3 regions of the Streptomyces sp. NPDC002825 genome follow, and region 2 is predicted to be linked to each of the others. Evidence: riboswitches for the same ligand, from Rfam matches in the RefSeq annotation. Region 2 holds a riboswitch; each other region holds the start of a gene.

Region 1 (9,884 bases), on a different contig from region 2:
CGGCGGGAAGCCCGTCTCCCAGGCCAGGTAGAGGCGGCGGTCGCTGAGCAGATAGATCGCCAGCTGGCGTCCGCCGAACGCCGGGAGGAGTTCCTCGGTGACCACCGCCGACACCTGGCGCGCCGTCACCGCCTCGGACAGCGCGATCGCCAGGGCCACCGGCCGGTAGAGCGCCGCCGCCCGGTCGCCGGGAGCCGACAGCATCTGCGCGGCGCGTCGCTCGCCCGGGGACAGGGCGTCGCCGGCCCGCCGCCCGCCCGGTGGCGGCGCGTCGCCGGGCTCCGACTCGCCCGGAGGCCGGGCGTCGTCGGGCCGTGACTCGCCCGGTGGCCGAGTGCTGTCCGTCCGCCCCCTGCCCGGTGACGGCGGTGCCGGATGCTCCTCCGGGACCAGGACCATCGTCAGCCCGTCGCGGCCGGGGTGGAGCGAGATCGACAGCCACCGTCCGCGGTCCGGGTGGGCCAGGAAGCGCACCGGCTCGCCGGAGAGCAGGGCGGCGCGCAGCTGTTCCTCGTGGAGGGGGTGACCGAACCACGGCAGCGCCTCCCACAGCGTCCTTCCCGCCAGTGCCGTGCGCGGCCGTCCCAGGAGGCGCTCCGTGCGCTCGTTGACGTAGGTGATGCGGCCCAGCCGGTCGATGGCCAGGATGGCCCGCGGCAGCCGGTCCGTGGCGTCGGAGCCGACCAGACCCGTACCGAGGTCCACGAGCGTGCCCTCCAGCCGCCCGCCGCCCGAGGACTCCGGGCCCTGGGCCGTCCGCCGGGCCCGGGCGGACACCTCCAGGAGGTGGAGGCCGCCGTCCGGGCCCTTCAGCCGGATCCTGCGCACCGGCGTCCGTCCGTCCGCACCCGTCGCCTGCCGGGCCGCCGCCCACAGCGCGTACCCGTCCTCGGGATCGAGGAGCGAGGTCAGTCCCTCGATCGAGCAGGGCGAGCCGAATCCCGTCCCGAGGATGGCGAGGAGCCCGTCGTCCAGCGTGACGGTGCCCGTGTCCAGGTCCCAGGAGAAGGAGCCGAACCGGACCGGCGGCCCCGAAGCGGTGGGCAGCTGCACGCACACCGGGTCGGTGCGCCACTCGACCTCCGTGCCCTGCCGCGCCAGTTCGCCCAGGGCGCCGCCGAGCTGGAGCGCGTGTCGCGTCATGCGGTCCCGGTCCCGCGCGTCCACCGGCACCCCGGGGGTCGGCGCCCGCAGTGCCACGAGCACGCCGAAGCGCTCGCGGCCCGCGACCACCGGCGCGTACAGCGAGGCGAACGGGAACGGCAGGCTCGCCACCAGCTGCGGGAAGCGCCGCATGGCCTCCTCGACGTCGGCGAGGTGGACGGGCTGGCCGGAGCGGTGCACCTCGGCGATGGGGAACGGCCGGTTCGCGTGCATGCGCCACCACGGACGGAACAAGGGACCCGGCAGCCCCACCAGGACAGCGAGCCGCAGCAGGCCCGGCGTGCCGGAACGCAGGTACACCCCGCCCGCGTACCCGCCGACCTCCTCCACCGCCGAGAGCGCCGTCTCCGCGAGGGCCCACGTCAGCGCGCCGGAAGCAGGCCCGTCGGCGGCTCCGTTCCCTGACGGACGCCCGGTGCCGCCCGCCGGGCCGGGGCCGGACGCGCCGTGCGAGGTCACACAGCCAGGATGCGCCCGAGGCGAAAGCACCCGCATCCCGGACCCGGCGGGCGCCGACAGGGGCGTACCAGGGGCCCGACACGCTCCCGTGCGCCCCGGGTGACGGTGTTGACCCCACGCGCCCGTACCGTCACACTCGGTCGTCGACCGCCGCCGTCGGCGCGCGGCGGCACGACCTCGCGAGCAGGGGGCACGTTGACGGGCCAGGTTCTTCCGTACGACGTACACGGCGAAGGCCCCGGGAGGGCCCTCGTACTGCACAACTGGTTCGGCGACCGCACCAGCTTCGCGCCCCTGCGCGCCCACCTCGACGACGCCCTCGGCACGTACGCCTTCGTGGACTGCCGGGGCTACGGCGAGGCGCTCGACCTCGCGGGCGCCTACACGATGGAGGAGGTCGCGGCCGACGCCCTGGCGGTCGCCGACGACCTCGGCTGGGACTCCTTCTCCGTCATCGGCCACTCCATGGGCGGCAAGGCGGCCCAGCTGATGCTCCTCGACGCGCCCGACCGGATCCGTTCGATCATCGGCGTCTCACCGGTCTCCGCCGCCGGCTTCCCGCTCGACGGGGAGACCTGGGAGCTCTTCGCCGGAGCCGCCGACGAACCGGCCAACCGGCGCGCGATCATCGACAACACCACCGGCGGCCGCTACGACGACGCCTGGCTCAGCGGCCTGGTGGACCGTTCCGTCACGCGCTCCTCCGCCCCGGCCTTCCGCGCCTACCTGGACTCCTGGTCCCGCACCGACTTCCACGAGCGCGTCCGCGACAACCCCGTACCCGTCCTGCTCGTCGTCGGCGCCCACGACCCCGCCCTCGGCAGCGAGGCGATGGAGGCCACCTGGCTGCGCTGGTACCCGAACGCGCGTCTCGAAGTACTCAAGGACGCCGGGCACTACGCCCCCGAGGAGACCCCGCAGGCCCTCGCCGAGGCGATCGAGGCCTTTCTCGGAGCCTGAGGGCGGCGTCGGACCCCGTCGACCGGGGACGCGCCCGACTACCCTGGAGAGACGGGCAGGGGACGGGGCACACCGTTCCTCCCCGGGGCCCGAGCCGCGCAGGCGGAAGGGCGGCGGACCATGTTCTTCAGCGATCGCACGGACGCGGGGCGGCAGCTGGCCCCCCTCCTCGACCACCTCAAGGGCCATGACGTCGTGGTCCTCGGGCTGCCACGGGGCGGCGTCCCGGTGGCGGCGGAGGTGGCCGACGCCCTCGACGCGCCGCTCGACATCTGTCTCGTGCGGAAGCTCGGGGTGCCCTATCAGCCGGAGCTCGCGATGGGCGCCCTGGGCGAGGGTGGCGTGCGGGTGCTCAACGAGCGGGTGCTGCAGGAGGCCCGGGTGGGCGAGCGTGATCTCGCCGCGGTGGAGGAGCGGGAGCACGCCGAGCTCGAGCAGCGCGCCCAGCGTTACCGGGGCAGCCGGCCGTCCGTACCCCTCGAAGGGCGGACGGTCGTCGTGGTCGACGACGGGCTGGCCACCGGGGCCACGGCGCTGGCGGCCTGCCGGGTGGTACGGGCGCGGGGCGCGGCCCGGATCGTCCTCGCGGTCCCGGTGGCGCCGCGTGGCTGGACGGCCCGCCTCGGCGGTGAGGCCGATGAGACCGTCAGCGTGCACGCGCCGGAGCTGTTCTTCGCGATCGGGCAGTTCTACCAGGACTTCTCGCAGACCCCGGATGCCGAGGTCATCGAGTGCCTGGACCGGAACAGGGCCGGGCGGGACCCCGTCGTGCGGGACACGGACGTCCGGATCCCGGTCGGCGGGGTCACCCTGGGCGGGCGCCTCGCGGTGCCCGAGGGCGCGCGCGGCATCGTCCTGTTCGCGCACGGCAGCGGCAGCAGCCGCCACAGCCCGCGGAACCGGGCCGTCGCCGAGGCACTCAACCGGGCGGGCCTGGGGACGCTGCTCTTCGACCTGCTGACCGAGTCGGAGGCGACCGACCGGGCGCATGTCTTCGACACCCCGCTCCTGGCGGGGCGGCTCGCCGGGGCCACGGAGTGGCTGGCCGCGCGGCCCGAGAGCACCGGGCTGCCGTTCGGGTACTTCGGCGCGAGCACGGGCGCGGCCGCCGCGCTGTGGGCGGCGGGCGATCCCGCGTCCCCGGTGAGCGCCGTCGTCTCACGCGGCGGCCGGCCGGACCTCGCGGCCGAGCACCTGGCGCGGGTGCGCGCCCCGACGCTCCTGGTGGTGGGCGGCGCGGACGCGCTGGTCCTGGACCTCAACAGGCGGGCCCAGGCGCTGCTGCGCTGTGAGAACCGGCTCTCCGTGGTGGGCGGCGCCGGCCACCTCTTCGAGGAGCCGGGTGCCCTGGAGGAGGTGGCGGACCTCGCCACCTCCTGGTTCCAGGAGCACTTCCGGGGAAAGGGGATCAGTACGCCGAGTTGACGTTGTCGATGGAGCCGTAGCGGTCGGCCGCGTAGTTGCAGGCGGCGGTGATGTTGGCGACCGGGTCGAACAGGTCCATGGACGTGCCGGGCACGTGGTAGGCGAGGAACGTCGGCTCGATGACCTGGAGCAGGCCCTTCGAGGGGGTGCCGGCGGCGGCGTTGGAGTCCCAGAGGTTGATGGCCTGGGGGTTTCCGGAGGACTCCCGCATGACGTTGCGCAGGATCCCGTCGTAGGTGCCGGGGATGCCGTGCTGACCCATGATGGCCAGCGACTCCCGGATCCAGCCGTCGAGGTTGTCGGCGTAGTTGGTGGCGGCGATCGGGGCGGCCTTGGCGACGGCAGGGGCGGCCGCGGCGGCGGAGGAGCCCTTGCCGGTGGAGACGGCGGACTTCTTGGCCTTGGCCTTCGCGGGAGCTGCCTTCGCGGAATCCCGACGAATCGTCAGTTCGATGCCGGGGCGAATGAGTGACGGATTGTCACCCACGACGCTCTTGTTGGCACGGTAAAGGCTCTTCCAGCCGCCCTGAATTCCCTTCTTGTGGGCGATCAGGGAAAGCGAGTCGCCGCTCACCACGGTGTACGTCTGCGCGGCGGCGGGTGCCTTGGCCGCGGCCGGCGCGGCCGGGGCGGCAAGAGTCTGCGGGGCGATCTGCGGGGCGCCGGAGACGGGCGCCGCGCCGGCGACGGCCGGGGCGATCAGCGGCAGGGTCAGGGCGGCGCCACCGGTGCCGACCAGGGCGAGGCCGCGGGAGACGGGGCTGCGGCGGGGGCGGCGGTGCTTACCGTGAGCAGGCATGACGGTGTCCTCTCCGGCGCCTGCGGGGTGAGCTGTCGGGTTCGGACGGGAGATGTCCGGCCGCGCGCACGCGGCTTCACCCCGAGCCGTTCCGGATTCCGGACCGGCGTATTCGTGGGTCCCCCGCTCCTGCCGTCGGGTGAAAAGGGAGGTTTAACGAGCGGCGGCAGGATTGGGCGTTCCGCTCGAATGGAGGTGACCGTAGGCCAGTAATGCGACGGATAACAAGAGGAGTGGATGCCGTGCGCCGGGTAATGGATCAATGAATTCGGTCGATTCATGATCGATGCCGTGCCGTGGGTGTCGAACTTCCTTGTCCGGTACGGGGTGGAGGAAGGCGCCGCCGAGCGGTCGGGTCGCATAAGTGAGTCGCGTCACCCGGAGAGTAATGTCCGAATTTGGGCTCTAATTCCGGGGTGGGTAATTCGGGGTGAAATCCCCGCGATGGGGCGTTCGGGGGGGCGACTCACCGGCTCGGAGTAAAAGTGGCAAAACCGACATTTGTCTTGAAAGATGGAGGCAGTCGACCCAGGAGTCACGTCCATGCCGCCTTCCCCCTCCCTGCTCAGCCGTGCCGACACCCCGGACGCCCTCGATGCCCTCGACCGCGAGGCGGCCGCTCTCTTCGAGAGCGCCACCTGGCAGCGGATCGTCACGGACTGGCCCGCCCCGGACGCGTCCCCGCCGGCGGAGGACGGCTGGCGGCAGCTGCTCAGCGTGCCGGTGGACCGGCTCGTGGCCGACGCGCTCGCCGCCCTGCCCCCGGCGCTGCCCGTCGAGCGCCGTCTTCCCGGCCGTCTGGGAGCCGTGCTGCCGGACCGGCTGCATGCCTGGCGCCGCATCGGGCAGGCCGAGCTGCGGCCCTCGGTCCACCTCGGCTACGCGCGCCTGGTGCTGACGGAGTGGGGCTGGCAGAACGCCCCGTACAAGCTGCGGGACGCGCGCGGCGCCCGGTGTGTCTGCGGTGCGCTGCTCGCGGCCCACCGGCTCGGCTACGGCGGTACGGACACCATGAACGAGGCGGCCGCCTGGATCATGACCGAGTTGCGCTCGCGCGGGTGGCAGGGGCTGATCGGGCCGTGGAACCGCGCCCCCGGCCGCACGGCCGCCCACGCGGTGGCCCTCCTCGACGCCACGATCCGCCGCGCCGCGCACGCCGGCCGCTGACAGGAAGGCCGCGTGCCGGGCGGCGGGATGGCCGCCGCCCGGCACGCGGGGGAGTGGCTCAGCCGCTGACGCTCGCGGCGCCGGTCTCGATGTGCCCGGTGTACCGGCGCGACCAGGTGCCGTCGATGTCGGCGGAGACGGTGAAGTCGTACCAGCCGCCGTTGTACGCCACCGCGTTGAAGAAGTCCTCGCGGCTGGAGTTCGCCGGCACGGTGTACGTCCACGGGCCGTCCGAACGGTAGGCGTTCGAGCGGATGGTGAAGGTGACGGGACCGGCCGAGGTGTTCGTCATCTTGAACCACAGGGCCGTCTTGCCCGTCCCGGCCTCGGGCGCGAACCGGGCGGCCACCTCGACGGCCTTGCCCGCCTTGGAGGCGTCCCCGATGAACCGCCGGAGGAAGCGGTTGGGGCCCATCATCGAGATGTCGTACTTCCCCGAGCCCGAGCCGAGGCCGATGTTGAAGTAGTCCGTGGCCGTGTCGCCGGGGTCGACGGTGTACTGCCAGGCGGCCGTGTCCCGGTACTGGTGCGGGTGGATCGAGAAGTGCGCCGAGCGCTTGGCCTCCGCGCCCTGGTTGGTCATCGAGAACCAGGCCAGGATCTTGCCCGCGGCGCCGAACTCGAACCGGTCGAGGTTGCCGTTGACCTGGTACGGCAGGGCACGCGCCGGCCGGGTGCCGGGCTCCTGGGCGGGCAGCGCGTTGTTCTGCGGCGCCGGGTTCGGCAGCGGGCCGCAGGTGGCCTGCCCGATCACCTTCGCCGTCGACGGGAGGCCCGCGGGAACTCCGTACACCGGGTTGGCGAAGTCGAAGACCCCGGTGAGATCGCCCGTGACCTTCCGCCGCCAGGCGCTGATGTTGGGGCAGGTGGCCGGCGTGCCGAGCGCCGCCGTCCAGGTTTCCATGAAGCGCAGCACGGAGGTGTGGTCGAAGACCTCGGAGCTCACCCAGCCGCCGCGGGTCCACGGGGACATGACAATCATCGGGACGCGGAAGCCCAGTCCGATCGGCACGCCGTCGAGGTACTCGCCCGCGGTCCCCGGAGGGGCGACCGGGGGCGGCACGTGGTCGAAGAAGCCGTCGTTCTCGTCGTAGTTGAGGAACAGCACCGTGGAGTCGAAGACCTCGGCGTTCGCGGCCAGTGCGCGGTAGACGAGGTCGACGAAGTGGGCGCCGTCCCCCGGAGGGGCGTACGGGTGCTCCGAGAAGGCCTCGCTCGCGACCACCCACGACACCTGCGGCAGGGTCCCCGCGACGACGTCGGCGCGGATCGCGGCGGCGATGTCGTCCGGCGTCGAGCCGGTCACCTTCGGGACCGAGCCCATGCCCCGGTCGTACAGCGGATCCCCGGGGCGCGCGTCGGTGAACCTCTTGAAGTACGCGAGGCCGTTGTCGCCGTAGTTGTCCTGGGCGTTCTGGTAGACCTTCCAGCTCACTCCGGCGCGCTGGAGCGCCTCGGCGTACGACTCCCAGGTGAGGCCCGACTCGTCGCCGCCGTCCTTGCTGGAGCCGTCGATCTTCCCGCTCCACAGGAAGGTGCGGTTGGGGCCCGTGGCGCTCAGCGTCGAGCAGAAGTACGCGTCACAGATCGTGTAGTTGTCGGCGAGCGCGTAGTGGAAGGGGATGTCCCCGCGGTCGAGGTGGCCGAGCGTCCGGGTGTTGCCCACGCCCGTGACCCAGTTGTCGAGGCGTCCCTTGTTCCAGGCGGCGTGCTGGGAGGTCCAGCTGTGCGGCAGGTCGCCGTTGCACTGTGCGAGGGTCTCGCCGTCGACGCCGCCGGCGGGCGGGGTGTCGCTGAGCTTCCAGGGGTACTGGCGGCCGCCCCAGTTGGGCTGGTTGAACATGCCCCAGCCGCCCGGCAGGTTGCCGGCCGCGCGGTCGCCGAAGCCCCGCACGCCCTTGAGGGTGCCGAAGTAGTGGTCGAAGCTGCGGTTCTCCTGCATGAGGATGACCACGTGCTTCACGTCCGTGAGGGTGCCGGTCGCGGTGCTCGCGGCTGCCGACGCCTGGACCGGCGGCAGCGCGGCCCCCGCCACGAGCCCCGCGCCCATCCCGACGAAACCCCTGCGGCTGATGGGAATCATGCCCCGCCTCTCCTGTCACGGTGTGCCCCGGCGGCACGTCGGAGACATGATGGGGGAGGGGAGCTTAAAGGTATACAGCCGTGCGGTAATTACTGCGTGAATACGGTGAGGCCTTGGGGCGAGAGGCCCTCGATTGGTTCACCATCAGACCAATGAATCCGAACCGGTCAGACGGTAAGGACCTTCACGCCGGCTTCGGTGAGCTGCGCGACCGTCTCCTCGCTGATGCCGGTGTCGGTCACGAGCAGGTCGATCCGGTCCAGACCACAGATCCGCGCGAACGCCCTGCGGCCCATCTTCGAGGAGTCGGTCACCACGACCACCCGGCTCGCCCGCTCGGCGAAGAGCCGGCTGATGCTCGCCTCGTCCTCCTGGTGCGCCATCACGCCGAGTTCGGCGTCGACGCCGTCGACACCGAGCACCACCACGTCGAGCACGACCTCGTTGAGCACCCCGACCGTCAGCGGGCCCACCAGCTCATAGGTCTGGGGGCGGGCGACACCCCCCGTGGTGACGATCTTGATCTGCGGACGCACCGCCAGCTCGCCCGCGATGTTGAGCGCGTTGGTGACCACCGTCAGCGCGGGCCCGGCCGGTGCCGCCGCCCCCGGAGTCTCGGTCCGCCCGCTCGCGAACCGCAGCGCGAGCGCCCGCGCGACCTCCGTGGTCGTCGTGCCCCCGTTGAGCCCGACGACCTCGCCCGGCGCGACCAGATCCGCCACCGCCTCCGCGATCCGCCGCTTCTCCGGCGCGTGCCGCGTCGACTTGTACCGCAGGGGCAGCTCGTACGAGACGCCGTGCGCGACCGCCCCGCCCCGCGTCCGTACCAGGAGCTGCTGCTCGGCCAGCTCGTCGAGGTCCCGGCGGATCGTCGCGGCGGAGACGTCGAGGGCCGTCGCCGCCTCCTCCACCTCCAGCTTCCCCGAGGCCGCGAGCAGCTCCAGGAGCGTGTTCCACCGCTCGTGCTTGGACATGGGTCCCTCCCTCCACCGGGGCCGCGCCCACAAGGCCGCCCCGCTCGTGCGCGCGTCCGATTCTAGCCGCCACCGGGTGCAAGACCTGGCAACAGGATGCTTGTTTCTGCTTGAATGGGCGTGTCTTCAAGCATCTTCCGTCAATATCGCGCACTCTTCTTGCAAGGAGAACGGCATGACCACCACTCGCACCGCCGTGGAGATCGCCTCCCAGCCGGCGACCTGGCGCCAGGCTGCCCGCACCCTGCCCCAGCACGTCGCGGCCCTGCCCCGCCGCGGCGAGCGGGTCGCGGTGATCGGCTGCGGCACCTCCTGGTTCATGGCCCTCGCCTACGCGGAGCTGCGCGAGTCCGGCGGCCACGGCGAGACCGACGCCTTCGCCGCCTCCGAGTTCCCCTACGGCCGCCGCTACGACCGGGTCGTGGCCATCACCCGCTCCGGCACCACCAGCGAGGTCCTCGCCGTCCTGTCCCGGCTGCGCGGCACGGTCCCCACCGGCGCGATCACGGCCGACCCCACCACCCCGGTGATGGACCTCGCCGACGAGGTGGCCGTCCTCGACTTCGCCGACGAGGAGTCCGTCGTCCAGACCCGCTTCGCGACCACCGTGCTCGCCCTCTTCCGCGCTCACCTGGAGGCCGAGGACGCCCTCCCGGAGGGGCTCGGCACCGTCGAGGACGCCGCCCGGGACGCCGAGCGGGCCGTCGCCTCCCCGCTCGACGAGAGCGTGCGCACGGCCGGGCAGTTCACCTTCCTCGGCACCGGCTGGACCTACGGACTCGCCCTGGAGGCGGGCCTGAAGATGCGTGAGGCGGCCGGCGCCTGGACCGAGGCGTACCCGGCGATGGAGTAC
Region 2 (9,884 bases):
CAGGCCTCGGCCGCGGGCAGGCCGTACAGGCCGACCTCGGCGGCGACCGCGCGCCCGATGTAGTCGTCGCCGAGCTCCGCGCGGGTGCCGAAGAGGTCCGTGGAGAGGGTGGTGGCCGCCACGGCCTTCTCCAGGCGGGCCCGGGCGTCGGCGATGCCCTGCTCGACGGCCGCCCGGACGTCCGGGGAGAGCGACGCCGGTTCGAACTCGCCCGTGCCGGACACCCCGAGCGCCGCGAGACGGTCGCGCACCCCGCGCTCCTCCTCCAGGACGGGGAAGAACCGCAGCAGGAAGTCGAGGAGCGTGAAGAACTCGATCGTCCCGAGGTACTCCTCCCGCCAGACCGGCCAGACGGGCTCGTCGGCGGGGTGCGGGGCGGCCGTGTCCGTGTACGTGGAGAGGGGGCGGAGCTCGTACCGCTCCTGGATCGCGCGCAGGGCGGGCACGTCCTCGGGGCCCGACAGGTAGGTCCGGCCCATGACGCCGACGAGGAAGGTGTCGGCGCGCAGGACGCTCGCGACGCCCTCGGGGACGGGGCCGTTCCAGCCGGGGCCTGCGATCAGGTGGTCGCCCGCCGCCGGGCCGGTCGTGCGGGCGCCGACGAACCCCGCGTACGCGGTGTCGAGGTCGTGGAACGGCAGCACGTAGTAGCGGTCCACGGCCGGGACGGAGAGCACGAACGGCTCGGCCCGCAGGTCGAGCCAGGCCACGGAGTACGGGGTGTCGTTGTTCGGGGTCACGACGTCCGTGTCCGCCGGGGTCAGCAGCTTCGCGTAGTGCCGGAAGCGGCCGAAGCCGCCCACGTACCCGGCGGCCTCGGGGTCGATCGCCTGCCGGTACATCGTGCGGTAGTTGTCCAGGAGCGGATAGCCCCAGATCCAGGCGTCGGCCGCCGTACGGCGGGCCTCCTCGGGGGTCAGCTGCACGGTGGCCACCTTTACGGGCAAGAGGGAACCAACCCGTACAAACTCGCACGGACGGTTCCCTCTCGCACGTGGGCCGGGGTCAGTACTCCGCCCGGGCCAGGTCCTCCTCCGTGAGGCCGAGCGTGGCGACCCGCTCCGGGTCGGCCAGGATGTGCAGCTCGACGATCCGGTCCTCGACGATCGTGAACGTCATGATCGAGCCCGGGCGTCCCTTGACGACCGACACCACCGCGGGCTGGCCGTTGGCCACGACCCGCAGCGCGCCCGTACGGAACTTCGCGTACGTGAGCGCCTGCGCGATGACCGCCTCGGCGCCCCGCACGACCTTGGAGACGGCCGCGAGGGTCCGGCCGCCGTCCGCGCGCAGCACCACGTCGGGGTCGAGGACGGCGAGCAGCCCCTCGAAGTCGCCGCCGTTCGCCGCGGCGAGGAAGGCGTCGGCGATCTCCCGCTGACGGCGCGCGTCCGGTCCGGGGGCCGGGGTGGCGTCCTGCACGCGGCGGCGGGCGCGGCTGGCGAGCTGACGGGTGGCGGCCGGGGTGCGGTCCACGATCTTCGCGATGTCGTCGAAGGAGACGGCGAACATGTCGTGCAGCACGAACGCGAGCCGCTCCGCGGGGCCCAGGGTGTCCAGGACGACGAGGAGCGCGAGCCCGACGGACTCGGTGAGCTCGGCCGCGTGCTCCGGGTCGGTGGGGTCGGCGACCCGGACCACCGGATCCGGGACGTAGTACTCCAGCGGGTCCTCGCGGCGCGAGGAGCGCGAGCGCAGCATGTCGAGGCAGACGCGGCCGACGACCGTGGTCAGCCAGCCGCTGAGGTTCTCCACGCCGCTGACGTCGCTGCGGCTGAGCTTGAACCAGGCCTCCTGGACGGCGTCCTCGGCCTCGCTGAGCGAGCCCAGCATCCGGTAGGCGACCGCCCGCAGATGGCCGCGGTCGGCATCGAAGCGCCGGGCCAGGAATTCCTTGTCGAGCCCCTGGTCCTGAGTCTCGTGGTCCACTCGTCGATCTCCCCGTTCGCGTCCCGTCATGCCGTCATGACGGATCAAATTCCGTGGATGTGACAGCGGAGACGAGCCGCACGGGTCCCGGTACGTGAGATCCCCGCCGTCTCGCGGCGAACGCCCGGGATTCCCCGGCCGAAGCCCCCGACCACCGTGAATCCCCACTTCAACGCGGTGATCTTCGTCCGTAGATTGATCACCATGACGACGACAACGACGCAGGTCAACCCCGTGCTCCGCACCCCGCCGGCCTCCCCCGCCGCCGCGGCCGCCTATTTCTCGGCCAGCCTCGCCTTCCACGCCGACGTCTCCGACGTGGCCTCCGCGCTCGCCACCGCCGCCGCCGAGGGCACCGACCCGGGCTTCGTCGTGATCGACTCCCGCTCCACCGCCTCCTGGGACCAGGGCCACGTCCCCGGCGCGATCCACCTGCCGACCGCGCTCATCCCCGAGCAGGCCGAGCAGCTGCTCGACCGGTCCGTCCCCGTCGTCACGTACTGCTGGGGCCCCGGCTGCAACGGCGCCACGCGCGCCGCGCTGGCCCTCGCCGAGCTCGGCTTCCAGGTGAAGGAGATGCTCGGCGGCTTCGAGTACTGGGTGCGCGAGGGCTTCGCGTACGAGACGTGGGAGGGGCCCGCGGAGAAGGCGGCGGACCCGCTGACGGCGCCGGTCGACTCCGACGACTGCGGGTGCTGACGCAAACCGATTTCGTGATCGCCCCGGTCATGCCGTAGAGTCATGTTCACCGACGCGGGGTGGAGCAGCTCGGTAGCTCGCTGGGCTCATAACCCAGAGGTCGCAGGTTCAAATCCTGTCCCCGCTACTCAGTAGCAACGAAGGCCCGGATCCAGTCACTGGATCCGGGCCTTCGTCGTGTGCGCCTCTTTCTGCGCTTGACCTTTACGCAACGTCAAGATTTAGCGTTCCCGGCATGGAGTGGTCGATCCAGGAGATCGCCAAGAAGGCCGGCACCACCAGCCGCACCCTCCGCCACTACGGGGAGCGCGGACTGCTGGAACCGAGCCGGATCGGCGCGAACGGTTACCGGTACTACGACCAGGCGGCGCTCGTGCGGCTGCAGCGGATCCTGCTGCTGCGCGAGCTGGGGCTCTCGCTGCCCGCCATCGCCGAGGTCCTGGCAGGTCAGCGGGACACGTCCGCCGCCCTGCGCACCCATCTCGCCCTCCTGGAGCAGGAGCGAGAGCGCATCGGACGCCAGATCGCGTCGGTGCGGACCACTCTGCGGAAGACCGAGGAGGGAGAGGAACTCATGGCCGAGGAAGTGTTCGACGGTTTCGACCACACGCGGTACGAGGAGGAGGTCAGCGAGCGCTGGGGTCGCGAGGCGTACGAGAAGGGCGACCGCTGGTGGCGCTCGCTCAGTGACGAGGAGAAGAAGGCGTTCATGGCCGAGCAGGCCGGCGTCGCCCGTGAGTTCGCGCGGGCGGCCCGGGAGGGCCTGGCCGCAGACAGCGAGGAGGTGCAGGCGATCGCCCGGCGCCAGGTCGCGTGGCTGTCGACGACCACGACGCCGAGCAGGGAGTACCTGATCGGGCTCGGGCAGATGTACGTCGACGACCCCCGCTTCACCGCGAACTTCGACCGGCACGGCGAGGGCACCGCGATCCTCGTCCGGGACGCGATGAAGGTGTACGCCGAGCGGAACTTCTGACGGGCGTCGGGAGCGCGTGCGCCGGGCGGAACTTCTGACGGGGGTTGGGAGGCGTGCGCCGGGCGGAACTTCTGACGGGGGTCGGGAGCGTGTGCGCCGGGCGGAACTTCTGACGGGGGTCGGGCGTCGGGAGCGCGGCTGCGAAGGGTTCGGCCCCGGGTGCCGGGCCGGCCTCGTACGCCACTCGGCCCCGTGGGAGTCGCCTCACCGTCCCGCGGCGGCCACCCTGGGAGGGCGCGGTGCGGACCGCGGCCGGTCGGACCGGGCAGGAGAGCACAGGTGGGGCACCCCCTAGGAGCGGCGGGCGGAGGACGGCGGGGCGGCGGGGGCCGTCCCGCGTACGGCGGCGCCCGGCGGTTCATCCGCGCGCTGCCCCCGCTGGTCATCGTGGGCGGTGTCGTCTTCGACGTGTTGACCCCGCCCGAGTACACGGCGGCGCCGCTCTTCTCCGCAGCCCCGTTGATCGCCGCGCCCTTCTTCTCCACGCTGACCACCCTGCTCACCGGGATCGCGGCCGTCCTCGCCTCCGTCGGACTGCACGTCTACAACGGCACCACCGACGAGATCCCGGCCCTCACCGAGACCCTGACCGTCGCCACCGTCTCGGCGCTCGCCCTCCTCATCAACCGGGTCGTGCGCCGCAGCGGCGAGCGGCTCGCCTCGGCGCGGGTCATCGCGGAGACCGCGCAGAAGGCGGTGCTGCCGATGCCCGCCGAGCGGATCGGCGGGCTGCAGTGCGCGGCGCGGTACGAGGCGGCGCAGGCGGACGCGTTCATCGGCGGCGACCTCTTCGCCGTCCAGGACACCCCGCACGGGGTGCGGCTGGTGGTCGGGGACGTCCGGGGCAAGGGGATGGACGCGGTCGAGGCCGTCGCCGTGGTCATCGGGGCCTTCCGGGAGGCGGCCGAGCAGGAGCGGAGCCTGGAGGGCGTGGCGCAGCGCCTCGAACGGGCGCTGGCCCGGGAGGGCACCCGGCGGGACGGGCTCGACGCCTTCGAGGGGTTCACCACGGCCGTCCTGGCCGAGATCCCGCGCGGTGACGGGAGCGGGGCCTTCGACGGTTTCGTGCGGGTCGTCAACCGCGGGCACCCGCCGCCGCTGATGCTGTACGCGGACGGGCGGGTGGACACGCTGGAGCCGGGCGAGGCGGCGCTGCCGCTCGGCATGGGGGAACTGGCGGCGTGGCCGGACCGGGCCGAGGCCCGGCCCTTCCCGCCGGGCGCGACGCTGCTCTTCTACACGGACGGCCTCTCGGAGGCGCGGGACGCGCGGGGCGTCTTCTACGATCCGGCGGCGCGGCTCGCCGGGCGGATCTTCCCGGGGCCCGAGGAACTGCTCGACGCGCTCGTGGACGACGTACGGCTCCACACGGGCGGCGGGGCGACCGACGACATGGCGCTGCTCGCGGTGAGCCGCCCGGCGACGGGGCAGCCCGAGCGGCGCCGGACGATGCCGGTGGTGCCGCCGGACGGCTCCGGTCACCCGGTGTAGTCGAGGGGTGTCACTGCGATAACAATTGACTTAACGTCAGATCGCGAGTGTTTGGCGGTCTCTGTCTGAACGGGGGTCAAGTCGGGCGATTACCTCTCAATTCAATGAATGATCAAGAGCAACGGCTTGGAATCGGGACCCCCTGTCTATTAACGTTCGATAACGCAGCGCGGTCGTCCCAGCCGTCGCAAGAGGCGGCACCGTGCGCACGCGCCGAATCCTGAAAAGGAACCGGGGAACCACCACTTGGGGTGAATCGGGCCCCTTCGCACTCGTGCGAGCGAGCCCGTAGGAGACCTTCCTGCTCCGAACCCGTCAGCTAACCCGGTAGGCGAGACGGAAGGAAAGGAGCGCGCCCCCGTGGCGTCCAACACCCCCGCACCCGAAGCCCCCTTCGATGCCTTCGGTGGCGGTGCGGGTCCCGCCGCTCCGGACACCGAGTGGAACCCCACCGAGGGCTCCCTCCGCGCCGAGAGCCGCTCCGGCGGCCGGCACCGGGTCGTCAAGCAGCGCTCCAACTTCGCCCGCTCCTCCACCGTCCTCGGCGTCGGCGTGATCGCGGCCGTCGGCGCGGGCGGCCTCGCCACCGCGCAGGACAAGCCCCCGGTGGCCATATCGCTGCCGGACCTCCCCGACCTGAACCTCCCGGACGCCCACGACCTCCCCGGCGTCGGCGACCTCCTCCCCGAGGAGCACAGCGAGCCCGTCTCCGAGGCCCGCGCCAACCCGAACCCGCTCACCGCCGCCACCTACACCACCACGGCCGACGAGAGCACCCAGCAGGCCGCCGCCCCCGCCGCGGGCGAGGCCCTGCGCGCCCGCATCCTCCAGCAGGCCGAGCAGCAGCAGGCCTCCGCCGACGCCGCCGAGCTCGCCGCGGCCGAGAAGGCGGCGGCCGAGAAGGCCGCCGCGGAGGCCGCGGCCAAGGAAGCGGCCGCGGAGAAGGCCGCCGCCGAGGCGGAGGCGGAAGCCAAGGCGAAGGCGGAGGCGGAAGCCAAGGCCAAGGCGGAGGCGGAGGCCGCCGCGAAGGCCGAGGCCGAGCGTCTCGCCCAGCTCGCCGCCAGCTACTCGCTGCCGGTCTCTTCGTACACCCTCACCGCCACCTACATGCAGGCCGGCTCGATGTGGTCCTCCGGCTACCACACCGGCCTCGACTTCGCGGCCCCCACGGGCACCCCGCTCAAGGCGGTCCACGGAGCGACGGTCAAGTCGGCGGGCTGGTCCGGCTCCTACGGCTACCGGATCGTCCTGGAGCTGGAGGACGGCACCGAGGTCTGGTACTGCCACCTCTCGTCCATGCTGGTCAGCGCCGGCCAGACCGTCAGCACCGGCGAGACCATCGGCCGCGTCGGCGCCACCGGCAACGTCACCGGCGCCCACCTCCACATGGAGGTCCACACCGCCGGCGGCGACGGCATCGACCCGGCGGCCTGGCTCCGCTCGAAGGGCCTGTCGCTCTGATCCCGGAGCGCTGATCCCGGCGCTCTGATCCGGCGCTCTGATCCGGAGCGCTGGATCCCGGTGTGCTGGATCCCGGTGTTCTGATCCTGCGGCACCCATCCCCGGGACGCTGATCCCGGCGCTCGTACGGAATAGGCCCGGCGGCGGAGACGGTTGATCACCGCATGACTTCTCTCCGCACGCTGGGCAGCTCCGACCTGCACGTCTTCCCCGTGGCCCTGGGCGGCAACGTCTTCGGCTGGACCGCCGACGAGGAACAGTCCTTCGCCGTCCTCGACGCCTACGCCGCCGCAGGGGGCAACTTCGTCGACTCCGCCGACGTCTACTCCGCCTGGGCCGAGGGCAACGAGGGCGGCGAGTCCGAGACCGTCATCGGCCGCTGGCTCGCCTCCCGGGGCAACCGCTCCGACATCGTCGTCGCCACCAAGGTCGGCGCCCACCCCCGCTTCAAGGGCCTCTCCGCCACCACCATCAAGGCGGGCGCGGAGGAGTCCCTGCGCCGCCTCGGCACCGACCACATCGACCTCTACTACACGCACTTCGACGACGAGTCCGTCCCGGTCGAGGAGATCGTCACCGCCCTCGACCAGCTGGTGAAGGACGGCAAGGTGCGGGCCGTCGCCGCCTCCAACATCTCCCCGGAGCGGCTGCGCGCCTCCCTCGACTTCGCCGAGGCCGAGGGCCTCACCCGGTACGTCGCCCTCCAGCCGCACTACAACCTGGTCTCCCGCGACACCTACGAGGGCCCGCTCCTGGAGACCGTCGAGCGGGCCGGGCTCTCGGCCGTCCCGTACTACGGGCTCGCGGCCGGCTTCCTCACCGGCAAGTACCGCCCCGGCACCACCGTCGACAGCGTCCGCGCCTCCGGTGCCGCCGGGCACCTGGACACCGAGCGGGGCCGGGCCGTGCTCTCCGCCCTCGACACGGTCGCCGAGGCGCACGAGGCGGAGCTCGCCACCGTCGCCCTCGCCTGGCTCGCCGCCCGGCCGACCGTCGCCGCGCCGATCGCCTCGGCCCGCACGGTCGAACAGCTCCCGGCCCTCGTGGCCGCCGCCGACCTGAAGCTGACGGAGGCCGAAGTCGAGCTCCTCACCAAGGCCTCGGCGGTCTAGCCCGAGCTAACTCCTGTACGGGTTGTAGCCGTCGTAGTCCAGGTACTGCGGCGGCGCCCAGGCCCGGCCCGTCGCCCGCGCCGCGTACGTGAGGGCCGGGGAGGCGACCGCGCGGCGCTGCCACAGGTGGTGCAGCAGCTCCTGCTCCCGGGCCGGGAAATCGGGTCCCGCCGTGCCGCGCCTGGCCCGGTCCCGCAGGAACGCCAGGGTCGTCGCGAACGACTCGTACTCGCCGACCGCCTGCGCGGCCGGCCGGCCGTACGTCCGGGCGGCGAACGAGCGGGCCATCTGCCGGGCGCGCATCGAGGACAGCGCGAGCGGCTCGGTCGGGGCGAGCCAGCCGGCCGCCGCGTACGCCGGGAGCTCCCCGGATATCGTGCGCAGCTCCCGCTGCCGGCTCCACACCGCCAGCCAGGTCAGCAGGCCGAAGGCGGGGACCATGAGCGCCCCGTACACCGCGTAGAAGGCCAGCGGGCCGCCGAAGGTGGCCGAGCCGTTCCAGGCGGCGTGCAGGCCCATGGCGAGCAGCAGCCCGGCGAGCGGCAGCAGCACCCGGCGCAGCCGCTTGCCGCGCGGCGCGAGGGCGGCGAAGCCGAAGCCGATGCCGGTGAGCACGGTGAAGAGCGGGTGCGCGAACGGCGACATCACGACCCGTACGAAGAAGGTCGCGGCGGTCACCGAACCCAGACCGGAGGAGCCGAACTCCTGGTCCTCGCCGAAGGCGTTGCCGAGATAGAGGATGTTCTCGGTGAAGGCGAAGCCGGTCGCGGTGAAACCGGCGACGACGACGCCGTCGACGAGACCGCCGAAGTCCTTCCGGCGGAAGAGGAAGAGCAGCAGGACCGCGGCGGCCTTCGCGCTCTCCTCCACCACCGGCGCGATGACGGTGGCGCCGAGCGTGTCGGCGGAGTCCGGATCGGCCGTGGCGGTGGCGATCCAGCGGACCGCGAAGGAGTTCGCCAGGATCGCGACGAGCGCGGCGGCGAAGGCGCCCCAGGCGAACGCGAACAGCATGTTCTTCCAGGGGCCCGGCTCGACCCGGTCGAGCCAGCGGAACGCCGACATCAGCAGCGGTACGGGGAGGACGGCGAGGCCGAGGCCGACGAGGAAGCCCTGCGTGCCGGTCTGCTCGCGGACCAGCGCCAGGATGACCAGGGCGCAGAGCGCGAGCAGCGTCACGACGGCGATCGCGCGGACCAGCCGGCTGCGCCAGAAGGCCCGGCGCGGCCGGTAGCGCCACTGCGATCGGTCGGCGGCGGCGGGGAAGGCCGGCTCCTCGGTGTCCCGGTGCGGGACGGGAGCGGCGTACGGCGGGGCGCCGGCGGCGGGGTTCGACACGTGATCGACCCTAACGACCGGCGCCGACAGCGGCGACGGAGTTAGCCGCTCCCCGTCACTTCCTCCGGAAGAGAAGGTCGTGCACGACATGCCCCTTGTCGAGGCCCTGGCCCTCGAAGCGGGTGAGGGGGCGGAAGTCGGGGCGGGGCGCGTAGCCGCCGTCGGCCTGGGTGTTCTCGTAGTCCGGATGCGCGGAGAGCACCTCCAGCATCTGTACGGCGTACTCCTCCCAGTCCGTGGCGCAGTGGAGCACCGCTCCGGGCTTCATCCGCGGCGCGAGGAGGCTGAGGAACTCGGGCTGGATGAGCCGGCGCTTGTGGTGGCGGGCCTTGGGCCAGGGGTCAGGGAAGTAGACCCGGCAGCCGTCGAGGGCGGCGTCGCCGAGCATCTCGCGGAGGAGGATGATCGCGTCGCCGTTGGCGACGCGGACGTTGGTGAGGCCGTTCCGGTCTGCGAGGCCGAGGAGATTGCCCTGGCCGGGGGTGTGGACGTCCACGGCGAGGATGCCGGTGCCGGGGTCGGCGGCGGCCATCTGGGCGGTGGCCTCGCCCATGCCGAAGCCGATCTCGAGGACGACGGGCAGGCCGTCGAACATCTCGTTCAGATCGAGGACCCGCTTGCCGTCGATGTCGAGGCCCCAGTCGGGCCAGCGCTTCAGCATGGCCTCGGCCTGGCCGTACGTGACACGGCTGCGGCGCGGCTGGAAACTGCGGATCCGCCGCTCGTGGTGGGCGCCGGCGGGATCGGGCATGGGCCCCTCGCCGGGGGCGAACATCCGACTGCCGCGGCGTGCGACGGAGGGTGCGGGCTCGGCGACGGGCTGCGGCCCGTTCTCAATCTGCTCAGACACAATGCGCCCAATTCTACGGCGAGCGCCG
Region 3 (9,884 bases), on a different contig from region 2:
GTGGGCGGCGCCGATGTCCTTGAAGCCGGAGAAGTAGCCGGTGTCGCCGCTGTGGAAGATCCGGTGTTCCGGTCCCCGCACGACCCAGGACGCCCAGAGCGTGTGCTGCTTGTTGCGCAGGCCCCGCCCGCAGAAGTGCCGGGCCGGGGTGGCCGTGAGCCGCAGGTCGCCGACCTCGGTGGACTCGTTCCAGTCCAGCTCGCGCAGGCGCGAGGCGGGCACGCCCCAGTGCTCCAGGTGCGCGCCGACGCCGAGCGGCACCGCGAAGAGCGTGTCCGTGCCGGCCAGTGCCTTGATCGTCGGCAGGTCGAGGTGGTCGTAGTGGTCGTGCGAGATCACGACGACGTCGACCGGGCCGAGCTCGGCCAGCGGCACCGGCGCGGGGTGGAGCCGCTTGGGACCAGCGAAGGGGAACGGGGAGCAGCGGTCGCCCCAGACCGGGTCGAAGAGGACCCGGTGGCCGTCGATCTCCGCGAGGATCCCGGAGTGTCCCATCCAGGTCAGGCGCAGACCGGTGGCCGGCGGCCGGGCCAGGTCGGCCAGGGTGGTCGGGTGGACGGGGATCGCGCCGGTGGGGGCTCGGCGCGCGCGTCCCTCCTTCTCGAAGTAGACCTTGGCGAAATCGATGCTCGACCCGGAGGGGCCGCGTCGCGCCGGTTCGGGGTTCTGGAAGATCCCGTCCGCGAAGTTCGGCGAGCGGCGGATCCGGGCGAGGCGCGCGCCCGTGGGTTCCGCGCCGAAGGACTCGGGGCGCAGCGCGCGCAGCCGGGCCCGCGGCGAACGGTCGGAGCCGGTACCGGTCACAGGACCTCCTGATCTCTGGGGGTCGTTCCATTATGGGCGGCCCGCGGCGGAGACGGCCGGGCGGTCGGTCATACTGAATCGCCGTTCAGTACGGATCACCCGGCCGGCCCTCACCTCCTTGGAGCTCCGCGATGCCTCCTTCTCCCCTTCTGTCCGTCTCCTGGACCGATCACGTGACCGGGCGCCGGGGCCATCTGGTGGTCGACCGGCTGGTACGCGGGGTGGCCAGCGGCGGCCTGCGGATGCGGGAGGGCTGCACGGCGGAGGAGGTCGCCGGGCTCGCCCGCGGCATGACCATGAAGGAGGCCCTGCACTACGACCCCTCCGCCCGGTACGTGCCGCTGGGCGGCGCCAAGGGCGGCATCGACTGCGACCCCCGCTCCCCCGAGGCGTACGGCGTGCTCGTGCGCTACCTGTGCGCGATGCGGCCGTACGTCGAGCGGTTCTGGACCACCGGGGAGGACCTCGGGCTCACCCAGGACCTGGTGGACCGCGCCGTGGCCGAGGCCGGGCTCGTCTCCTCGGTGCAGGCGGTGTTCCCGCTCCTGGAGGACGAGGCGGAGGCCCGGAAGCGGCTCGCCGACGCGTTCGCGATCGAGGTGGACGGCATCGGGCTCGACGAGCTGGTCGGCGGTCTCGGGGTCGCCGAGTCCGTGCTCGTCGCGCTCGACCGGGCCGGGCGGGCGTACGAGGGGACCCGGGTGTCCGTGCAGGGCCTCGGCACCATGGGCGGGGCGACCGCCCGCTTCCTCGCCCGGGCCGGTCTGCGCGTGGTGGCCGTCGCCGACGTCCGGGGCACGATCGTGAACCCCGACGGCCTCGACGTCGAGTCGCTGCTCGCCGCCCGGGACGGGCACGGGGCCGTCGACCGTTCCGTACTGCGGCCCGGTGACCGCGAGGAGGCCGGCGACGCCTGGCTGTCGGCCGACGCCGAGGTCCTCGTGCCGGCGGCCGTCTCGTACGCGATCGACGGCGCGAACCAGGACCGGATCACCGCCCGCTGGATCGCCGAGGCGGCGAACATGCCGGTCCTGCCCGAGGCCGAGGAGGCGCTCGCCGCGCGCGGGGTGACCGTGCTGCCGGACGTGGTCGTCAACTCGTGCACCAACGCCTGGTGGTGGTGGACGCTCTTCGGCGACATCGAGGCCGACGCGGACCAGGCCTTCGCGCGGGTACGGGGCGCGATGCGGGCCCTCGTCGGCGGAATGCTCGACCGGGCCGACGCGGACGGCGTCAGCCCGCGCGCCGCGGCGCACGCGCTGGTGGACGAGCGGCTGCCGGTCATCGCCGAACGCTACGGCTGGTACTGACCCGGCACGCGCCACGACCGTTGGCGATCATGCTCTTGTCATGTGCTGTGTAGGCTGCACCGCGTGGCGAGAGTGCGGTTGAGCGTGGCCGAGCGGCGTGACGAACTGCTGAGGGCCGCCGTCGAGCAGATCGAGGCGCGCGGCGTCGCGGCCGTCCGGATCTCCGACGTGGCCTCCGCCCTCGGGGTGAGCAACGCGCTCGTGCTCTACCACTTCTCCTCGAAGGAACAGCTGGTCGCCGCGGCCTTCGCGCACGCCGCCGAGGCCGACCTCGCCCAGCTGCGGCAGCTGCTCGGACGGCGCTCCACGGCGGTGCGGCGTCTGCGGGCCGCGGTCCGCTGGTACGCGCCCACCGGCCAGGCCAAGGGCTGGCGGCTGTGGATCGAGGGCTGGGCGGTCTCGCTGCGCGACCCGGAGCTGCGCCGGGTCGCCGCCTCCCTCGACCGGGAGTGGAAGGCGGCGCTGGCCCGGGTGATCGAGGAGGGGGCGGCCGCCGGGGAGTTCCGCTGCGCGGATCCGGTCGCGGCGGCCTGGCGGCTCACCGCCTTCCTCGACGGCCTCGCCGTGCAGACGACGGCCTACGTGGGCTCGCTCTCCCGCACCGCGATGCTCCGCTGGGCGGACGAGGCCCTGGCCCGGGAGCTGGGTCTCCCGGCCGACGCCCCGCTGACGGCGGGCGGGGAGGCGGCAACCGAAGGGTCCCCGGGGCCTGGACACGACGAGGCCACGGAAGGCGGGGACCCCGCGCGCTGAGGTGCGCCCGTGGTCGCCCGACGGGCCGGTCAGATCAGTTCGTAGACCGCCGAGACCGTGACCTGCTCCTCGATCTCGCCGGGCGCCAGCGGCACGGTCGGTTCGTCCACCGGCATGGTGGGGGCCGCTCCCGGGCCGGGGCGGACCGACTCGCCCTCGCTCAGGGAGACCAGCCGGCCGAGCCGGTGGCCGCTGAGCCGGGCGTGCTGGGAGGCCTTGTCGTACGCGTCCCGGTAGGCGGCCTCACGGGCCTTCGTCCGCAGCGCCGAGGGGTCGGCGACGTCGAAGACGACGCCGTTGACCCGGACCGCGTTGCCGGTTGCCTCGTTGACGGCGCCGATGACCTGGCCGGTCCGGTCGAGGTCGCGGACCTTCACCGAGAAGGACTGACCCGCCTGATAGCCCGTCACCTTGCTGTCCCCGGCGGTGTTCTGGGTGTAGACCGGGGCCAGTGAGAGGTTGTCGGTGCGGATGTCCCGGTCGGCGATCCCCTGCTTGTGCAGGACGTCGAGGAGCGCCTCGGCCGCGGTGGTCTGCGCCGACATCGCCTCCTTCGCCGTCGGGCGGGTGGCCTCGACCCCGACGGACACGATCGCCAGGTCGGGCGCGGCGGACGCGCGGCCGTTGCCCGTGACGGTGACCGTGGCCGTGGCCGGGTCCGTGGCGGCGGTGCGGAGGGAGGTCCGCTCGGGCGCGGCGGCCAGGGCGGGGGCAGCCGTGCCGGCGAGGAGGCCGCCGAGCACGGCGGTGGCGGCGAGCAGACGGGCGGTACGGGCGGCACTGGGCCGGCGGATCGTCACAGGCGGTCCCTTCGGGGGGCGGGTGCCGGGGCTCCGGCGGGCACATCCCAGCACCCGGCGCCGCCGCGTCCCGCGCGCCACTCCTGACCGGCCGCCCCCTTCACCTCTCCGCACCAACCGCGCCGGGGCCGGGACCCCGGGGGCACGAGCCGGGGAACCCGTACGCCGGCCCGCACCGCGCCGCCCGAATCCCCGCGCCCGCCCGTTCGCCGTCCGCCGCTCGTGCACCGCGCCGCCCGAATCCCCGCGCCCGCCCGTTCGCCGTCCGCCGCTCGTGCACCGCGCCGCCCGAATCCCCGCGCCCGCCCCCTCGGCGCCCACCGCCCGTGGACCCTGCCGCCTGCACCCCCGCGACCGCCCCTCAGCCGTCCGCCGGCCGCCGACCGTCCGCCGCCGAGCCGCCCCCTCGGCGTTGCCGCCCGCGTCGCCGTACCGCCCCCTACAGCGGCATGAGGTCGGGGCGCTTCGCCTCGACGTGGTCGCCGGAACTCTCGCCGCGCAGCCGGCGCCCGATCCACGGCACCAGGTACTCCCTGGCCCAGTGGATGTCGTCGCGGCGCACCTCGAGCGTGCCGCGCGGCGGGACCGGCGGCCAGGGCTGGTCGGGGTCGGCGGGCACGGGCATGCCGAGGACCTGGGCGGCGCGCAGGGCGACGCGGGTGTGCCCCTCGGGCGAGAGGTGCAGCCGGTCGTCGTCCCAGGCGCGCCGGTCCTGGACGGACTTGAGCGACCACAGGTCGAGGACCGGGCAGTCGTAGCGGTCGGCGATGGCCCGGACGTGACCGTTGTACGTGGCGATCTTGCCGCGCAGGTGCTTGAGCAGGGTCACGCCGCGGGTGTCGAAGCCGGTGGTCACCATGACGGTGCCGACCGCGGAGGTCAGATCGGCGACGGCGCGCTCGAAGCGCTCGGCCACGTCGTCCGGGTCCGTCCCGGGGCGGATGATGTCGTTGCCGCCCGCGCAGAAGGTCACCAGGTCGGGGGCGAGTTCCTTCGCCCGGGGGACCTGTTCCGCCACGATCTGGTCGAGAAGGCGCCCGCGTACGGCCAGGTTGGCGTAGCGGAAGTCGTTCTCCGGCAGCTGGTCGGCGAGCAGGACCGCGAAGCGGTCCGCCCAGCCGACGTACGTCCCGTCGGGCCCGGGGTCTCCGACGCCCTCGGTGAAGCTGTCACCGATCGCCGCGTACGACCCGAATGCGTTCTTGTCTGTTGATCTCGAATCGTCTGCCACGGGAGCACATCCTTCCCCTTCGGATGTGACCTACGCGACCGTAAGGAGGGGTTGACGGCGGGTGACATATGCCACCGATAAAGATTCCGCCAAGCCGGAATACGCCGGAGGCCCGGCACGTGCGTGCCGGACCTCCTGACGTCGAAAGCGTGCTGACATGATGTCAGATGCTGACGCCGTGCGACCGCAGGGCGGCCAGCGGGTCGATGTCGGAGCCGTACTCCGGCCCGGTGCGCATCTCGAAGTGCAGGTGCGGGCCGGTGACGTTGCCGGTCGCGCCGGAGAGGCCGATCTGCTGTCCGCCGGTGACGGTCTGGCCGGCGGAGACGGAGATGGAGGAGAGGTGGGCGTACTGCGAGAAGGTGCCGTCGGCGTGCTGGATGACGACCTGGTTGCCGTACGCGCCGCCGTCGCCGGCGGAGTAGACGGTGCCGGGGCCGACCGCGACGACGGTGGTGCCGGTGGAGGCGATGAAGTCGACGCCGGTGTGGTAGCCGGAGGACCACATGGAGCCCGAGGCGCGGTACGGGGTGGAGATGCCGCCGTTGACGGGGACGACCCAGCCGGAGGACGAGGTCGTGCCGGTCGAGGCGGAGGACGACGAAGAGGAGGAGGTGGTGGCGGCCGGGGCCGAGGAGCGCTCGCTGCTGCGGGAGGCGCGCGGGGTGTCGCCGTTCTTGCCGGAGCCCTGCGTGCTCTTGTGCGTGGCCTTCGCGTGGGCCTTCGCGGTGCTCTTGCCGCCGAGGGTGAGCTTCATGCCGGGCAGGATCAGCGAGGGGTTCTCGCCGATGACCTGGCGGTTGTCCTTGTAGAGCTTCTGCCAGCCGCCCGCGAGGTGGTGCTCGGCGGCGATCTTCGACAGGTAGTCGCCGCGGACCACGGAGTACGTCTTCGGCGCGGCCTTCGCCTGGGCGGCGGGGGCGGTCTTCACCTGGGCGACGGCCTGGGCGGGAGCGGCGGCGGGGGCGGCCTGCTCGGCGGCGTGGGCGCCGGTGGCTCCGAGGAGCGGGAGGGCGACGACGGCGCCGCCGGTGCCGGCGGCGGCGATACCACGGGTCAGGCGGTTGGCCTTGGGGCGGCGGTGCTTACCCTTCGCGGGCATGGCGAATTCCTCTCCGTCGCCTGCGAGGTGAGCTGTCGGGTTCGGACTGGAGATGTCCGGTCGCGTTCTCACACGACTTCACCCCTAGCCGTCCTTCTTCGAGGGATCGGCGTACTTACCTGGGTCCCCCGCTCCTGCCTCGTACGGGTGAGTGCGGATTCCGGGCGGTGGCAGGATTCGGCGGTCCGACCGGAGTGAGCGCGACGCTAGACGAGGGGGGTCGGCGTGAACAAGCCACGATTTTCAAGGATTCGCGGATCTCTTGATATTCGGCCGGAATTCCGGTCACCCTCCGTGGATGACGCTCCCTCGATCTCCTTTTCCCCGGGGGTATTTGGAAAAGACGATCAGGCACGGTCCGTCACGGTTATGACGCTGCTCACGCGCCGTTCCCCATCTCCCCTACAACCGGGGCGGGTTACCCCTAACGCCTCAATACGGACAGATCACCCATTCCCGTCCGAGGGGGTGCGTGTTCCCGCCCCCACCCGAGATGATTGCCCCAGGAACCGATCTACAGAACAGGAGCAGCCGTGACGCAGCAGCTGCCGCAGACCCCGCCCGCCGGAGCCGACGAGCCCGAGCTGACGGAGGTCCGCAACTTCCGGGACGTGGGCGGCCTGCCGACGACGGACGGGCGCGCGGTCCGCCCCGGCCGCCTCTTCCGCAGCGGCCACCTCGCGCACGCGACGGAGGAGGACGCCGCCTTCCTCGCCTCGCTGGGCCTGCACACCGTCTTCGACTTCCGCAACGACGCGGACCGGAGGATCGAGGGCGCGGACGTCGAGCTGCCCGGCGTGCGGAACGTGAACATACCGCTCAACGACCCGGCCGACGGCAAGGAGTTCTGGCGGCTGGTGCGCGAGGGCGAGATCGCGCAGCTGCGGGAGATCCTCGGCGACGGCAAGGCCGCCGCCCGGATGTCCGATTCGTACCGCAAGAACGTGCTTGAGCGGACCGAGGAGCACAGCCGGCTCCTGCACTCCATGGCGGACGAGAGCGTCCCGGCCCTGCTGCACTGCGCGGCGGGCAAGGACCGGGCCGGGGTCGCCATCGCGATCACCCTGCTCGCGGTCGGGGTCGAGCGGGAGGCCATCGAGGCGGACTACGTGAAGTCGAACGCCCCGCACCGCCGCTACAAGGTGCGCCGCAGCTCCACCTCCCCGGACGCGATGTCGCCCGAGGTGATGGAGCTGCTCAGCCCGCTCTTCGACGCGCGGGTGGAGTATCTGCGGGCCGCCTTCGACACGATCGAGACGACCTGGGGCTCGGTGGACGCCTACCTCTCCGAGGGCCTGAAGCTGGCCCCGGAGACCCGCGAGCGGCTGCGGGAGCGGTTCCTCACCGAGGCGTAGCCCCGGCTACTGGTTCTGCCCGCCCAGCATGAAGAGCAGGTAGAGGAAGCCGGCGAAGAGGTGGCCGGCGATCAGGTAGGCGAAGAGGCGGAGCACGAGCCCCTTGGGGAACTTGCCTTCACCGCGCTCCTCGCCGGTGACCGGTACGGACTTCTCGGACATGTCGGTCCTTTCCTGAGGAATCGTCATGGAACGTCAGCGCCGGTGCGGGGTCCCGTCGCCGAGGCACAGCTCGGCGACGGGGCTCTGCATCAGGGTGTGGACGAAGAGCAGCTCGGCCCCACCGGGGGTGGCGGCGCCGATCCGGTGCGGGGTGAGCGAGTCGAAGTGCGCACTGTCCCCGGGGTCGAGGACGTGGACGACCTCGCCGAGCGCGAGCCGCACCCGCCCCTCCAGGACGTGGATCCACTCCTCGCCGGGGTGGACCCGCACGATGTCGGCCCGGGTGGCGTACGGCACGTGGACCCGCAGGCACTGCAGGGCGCGCCCGGCGCCGCCCGCCTGGCGGTAGATCCAGCCGTCGGCCTCGACGGGTTCGGAGCGGTCGGCCCGGACGACCGGATCACGCTCGGGGGGCGTCTCGCCGAGGAGCTCGGAGACCGTCGTACCGTAGATACGGGACAGGGCGAGCAGCATCGGCAGCGAGGGCTGCCGGTTCCCGGTCTCCAGGCGCGACAGGTGCGCCGGGGAGAGGCCGGCCCGCTGGGCGGCGGCCTCCAGGGTGAGTCCCCGGCGGCGGCGCAGGGCCCGCAGCTGGGGGGCGACGTCGGGCAGGACGCCGACGGTGGCGGGGTCCGGGGAGGTCTCCCCGGGGACGTGGTCCATGCGTCCATTCCGCCAGGATCGTGCCTCTGAGGCAACTTTATTGCCTCAGAGGCAAAACCCCGGGACCCGATCCGGTCAGCGCTGCGCGACCGCCTGCTTGACCAGCGTCTTTCCGAAGTCCCACATCAGCCCGCCACCGCCGTGGGCGTCGTCCATGACGGCGGTGAAGGCGGTGACGAACCGGTCCACGTCCGCCTCGTCGATGACCAGCGGCGGGATCAGCTTGATCACCTCCAGATGGTCCCCGGAGACCTGCGTGAGGATCCGGTGCCGCTGGAGCAGCGGGACGACGACCATCTGGGCGAAGAGGCCCTTGCGGGCCGCCTGGAGCATCGTCCAGCGCCCGCGCAGCCCGAGCGAGGAGGGCCGCCCGAACTCGATCCCGATCATCAGGCCGCGCCCGCGGATCTCGTGCAGCAGCTCGTACCGCGGCACGAGCTCCTTCAGCCGGTCCGAGAGCAGCTCGCCGATCCGGCGCGCGTGCGCGACGGTGCCCTCGTCCTCCATGACGGAGAGGACGGCGAGCCCCGCGGCCATGGCCTGGGCGTTCGACCCGAAGCTCGCCGAGTGGACCAGGACCCGGTCCATCGACGAGTAGACCTTCTTGAAGATCCAGTCCTTGCCGAGGGTGGCGCCGACCGGCACATAGCCGCCGGAGAGCGCCTTGGCGACGCAGACCAGGTCCGGCTCGACTCCCTCCTCGTGCTGGTACGCGTAGAAGTCGCCGGTCCGGCCGAGGCCCGTCTGCACCTCGTCGGCGATGAGCAGCGCCCCGTGCCGGTGAAGGAGCTCCTGGGCGCCCCGGAGGAAGCCCGGGGGCGCCTCGTGGACGCCCTTGCCCTGGATGGGCTCGACGACGAAGGCGGCCACGTCGCCCTTCCGCAGCTCCCGCTCCAGGGCGCCGAGGTCGCCCAGCGGGATCGCCGTGTCCGGGAGGAGCGGGTCGAAGCCCTCCCGGAAGCCCTGCTCGCCGTTGACGGAGAGGGAGCCGGTGGTGAGCCCGTGGAAGGCGTGGTGGCAGTAGAGGATCCTCGGCCGCCCGGTGGCGTACCGGGCGAACTTGAGGGCGGTCTCCACGGCCTCGGTGCCGCTGTTGCCGAAGAAGACCCGGTCAAGGTGCGGGCTGTGGGCGAGCAGCTTCTCGGCGAGGAGGCCGGGCAGCGGCTGGCAGTCGAAGCGGGTGAGGTCGGCGAGCTGGGCGTCCAGGACGTCGTGGAGGGCCTTGCGGACGACGGGGTGGTGCCGTCCGAGGCCCATCACGCCGAAGCCGGCGAGCATGTCGAGGTGGTCGACGCCGTCGGCGTCCCAGAAGTGGGCGCCCTCGGCCCGCTCGTACACCTTGTCGAAGCCGATGGTGTGCAGCATCCGGGGCAGCTGGTGGTTGAGGTACCTGGCGTGCAGCTCGTACCGCTCCGCGCCGCGCTCGGAGAGCAGCGCCCGCAGGTCGAACCCGCCGGTCATGACGTGCTGTTCCCGGAGACGGTCTCCCGGACGGCGCGCAGGGACTCCTTGAGGGAGCCCATGGTGGCGAGGACGGCAGTGGGCTCGTAGCCGCAGTGCGCCATGCAGTTGGCGCAGCGCGGGTCCTTGCCCCGGCCGTACTTGTCCCAGTCGGTGTCCTCGACGAGTTCGCGGTACGTGGGGACGTATCCGTCGCTCATCAGATAGCAGGGGCGCTGCCAGCCGAAGAGCGAGTAGTTGGGA

The links. Region 2 has a riboswitch for cyclic di-AMP ahead of ABT041_RS18315 (M23 family metallopeptidase). Riboswitches for the same ligand answer to the same signal wherever they lie in the genome.
Region 1: another riboswitch for cyclic di-AMP. It lies ahead of ABT041_RS05770 (LysM peptidoglycan-binding domain-containing protein); the one in region 2 lies ahead of ABT041_RS18315 (M23 family metallopeptidase).
Region 3: another riboswitch for cyclic di-AMP. It lies ahead of ABT041_RS20590 (M23 family metallopeptidase); the one in region 2 lies ahead of ABT041_RS18315 (M23 family metallopeptidase).

The regions. Positions count from the first base shown of each region.
Region 1 covers NZ_JBEOVH010000003.1:230,997-240,880, reverse strand. The annotation lists gene ABT041_RS05785 (SpoIIE family protein phosphatase) at 1-1,623, opposite strand, end outside; gene ABT041_RS05780 (alpha/beta fold hydrolase) at 1,819-2,583, shown strand; gene ABT041_RS05775 (phosphoribosyltransferase family protein) at 2,704-4,008, shown strand; gene ABT041_RS05770 (LysM peptidoglycan-binding domain-containing protein) at 3,992-4,807, opposite strand; cyclic di-AMP (ydaO/yuaA leader) riboswitch at 4,812-4,967, opposite strand; gene ABT041_RS05765 (DUF6197 family protein) at 5,351-5,974, shown strand; gene ABT041_RS05760 (phosphocholine-specific phospholipase C) at 6,033-8,057, opposite strand; gene ABT041_RS05755 (DeoR/GlpR family DNA-binding transcription regulator) at 8,225-9,031, opposite strand; gene ABT041_RS05750 (SIS domain-containing protein) at 9,207-9,884, shown strand, end outside.
Region 2 covers NZ_JBEOVH010000013.1:19,084-28,967, reverse strand. The annotation lists gene ABT041_RS18345 (DUF1254 domain-containing protein) at 1-926, opposite strand, end outside; gene sigJ (RNA polymerase sigma factor SigJ) at 1,006-1,959, opposite strand; gene ABT041_RS18335 (rhodanese-like domain-containing protein) at 2,134-2,628, shown strand; tRNA gene ABT041_RS18330 (tRNA-Met) at 2,682-2,755, shown strand; gene ABT041_RS18325 (MerR family transcriptional regulator) at 2,864-3,604, shown strand; gene ABT041_RS18320 (PP2C family protein-serine/threonine phosphatase) at 3,884-5,095, shown strand; cyclic di-AMP (ydaO/yuaA leader) riboswitch at 5,297-5,444, shown strand; gene ABT041_RS18315 (M23 family metallopeptidase) at 5,456-6,556, shown strand; gene ABT041_RS18310 (aldo/keto reductase) at 6,721-7,668, shown strand; gene ABT041_RS18305 (PrsW family intramembrane metalloprotease) at 7,675-9,006, opposite strand; gene trmB (tRNA (guanosine(46)-N7)-methyltransferase TrmB) at 9,062-9,781, opposite strand.
Region 3 covers NZ_JBEOVH010000015.1:77,087-86,970, reverse strand. The annotation lists gene ABT041_RS20615 (MBL fold metallo-hydrolase) at 1-804, opposite strand, end outside; gene ABT041_RS20610 (Glu/Leu/Phe/Val dehydrogenase dimerization domain-containing protein) at 936-2,114, shown strand; gene ABT041_RS20605 (TetR/AcrR family transcriptional regulator) at 2,178-2,867, shown strand; gene ABT041_RS20600 (SIMPL domain-containing protein) at 2,897-3,667, opposite strand; gene ABT041_RS20595 (SGNH/GDSL hydrolase family protein) at 4,107-4,898, opposite strand; gene ABT041_RS20590 (M23 family metallopeptidase) at 5,062-6,000, opposite strand; cyclic di-AMP (ydaO/yuaA leader) riboswitch at 6,003-6,177, opposite strand; gene ABT041_RS20585 (tyrosine-protein phosphatase) at 6,534-7,355, shown strand; gene ABT041_RS20580 (DUF6126 family protein) at 7,362-7,517, opposite strand; gene ABT041_RS20575 (helix-turn-helix domain-containing protein) at 7,551-8,180, opposite strand; gene ABT041_RS20570 (aspartate aminotransferase family protein) at 8,256-9,641, opposite strand; gene hpnH (adenosyl-hopene transferase HpnH) at 9,638-9,884, opposite strand, start outside.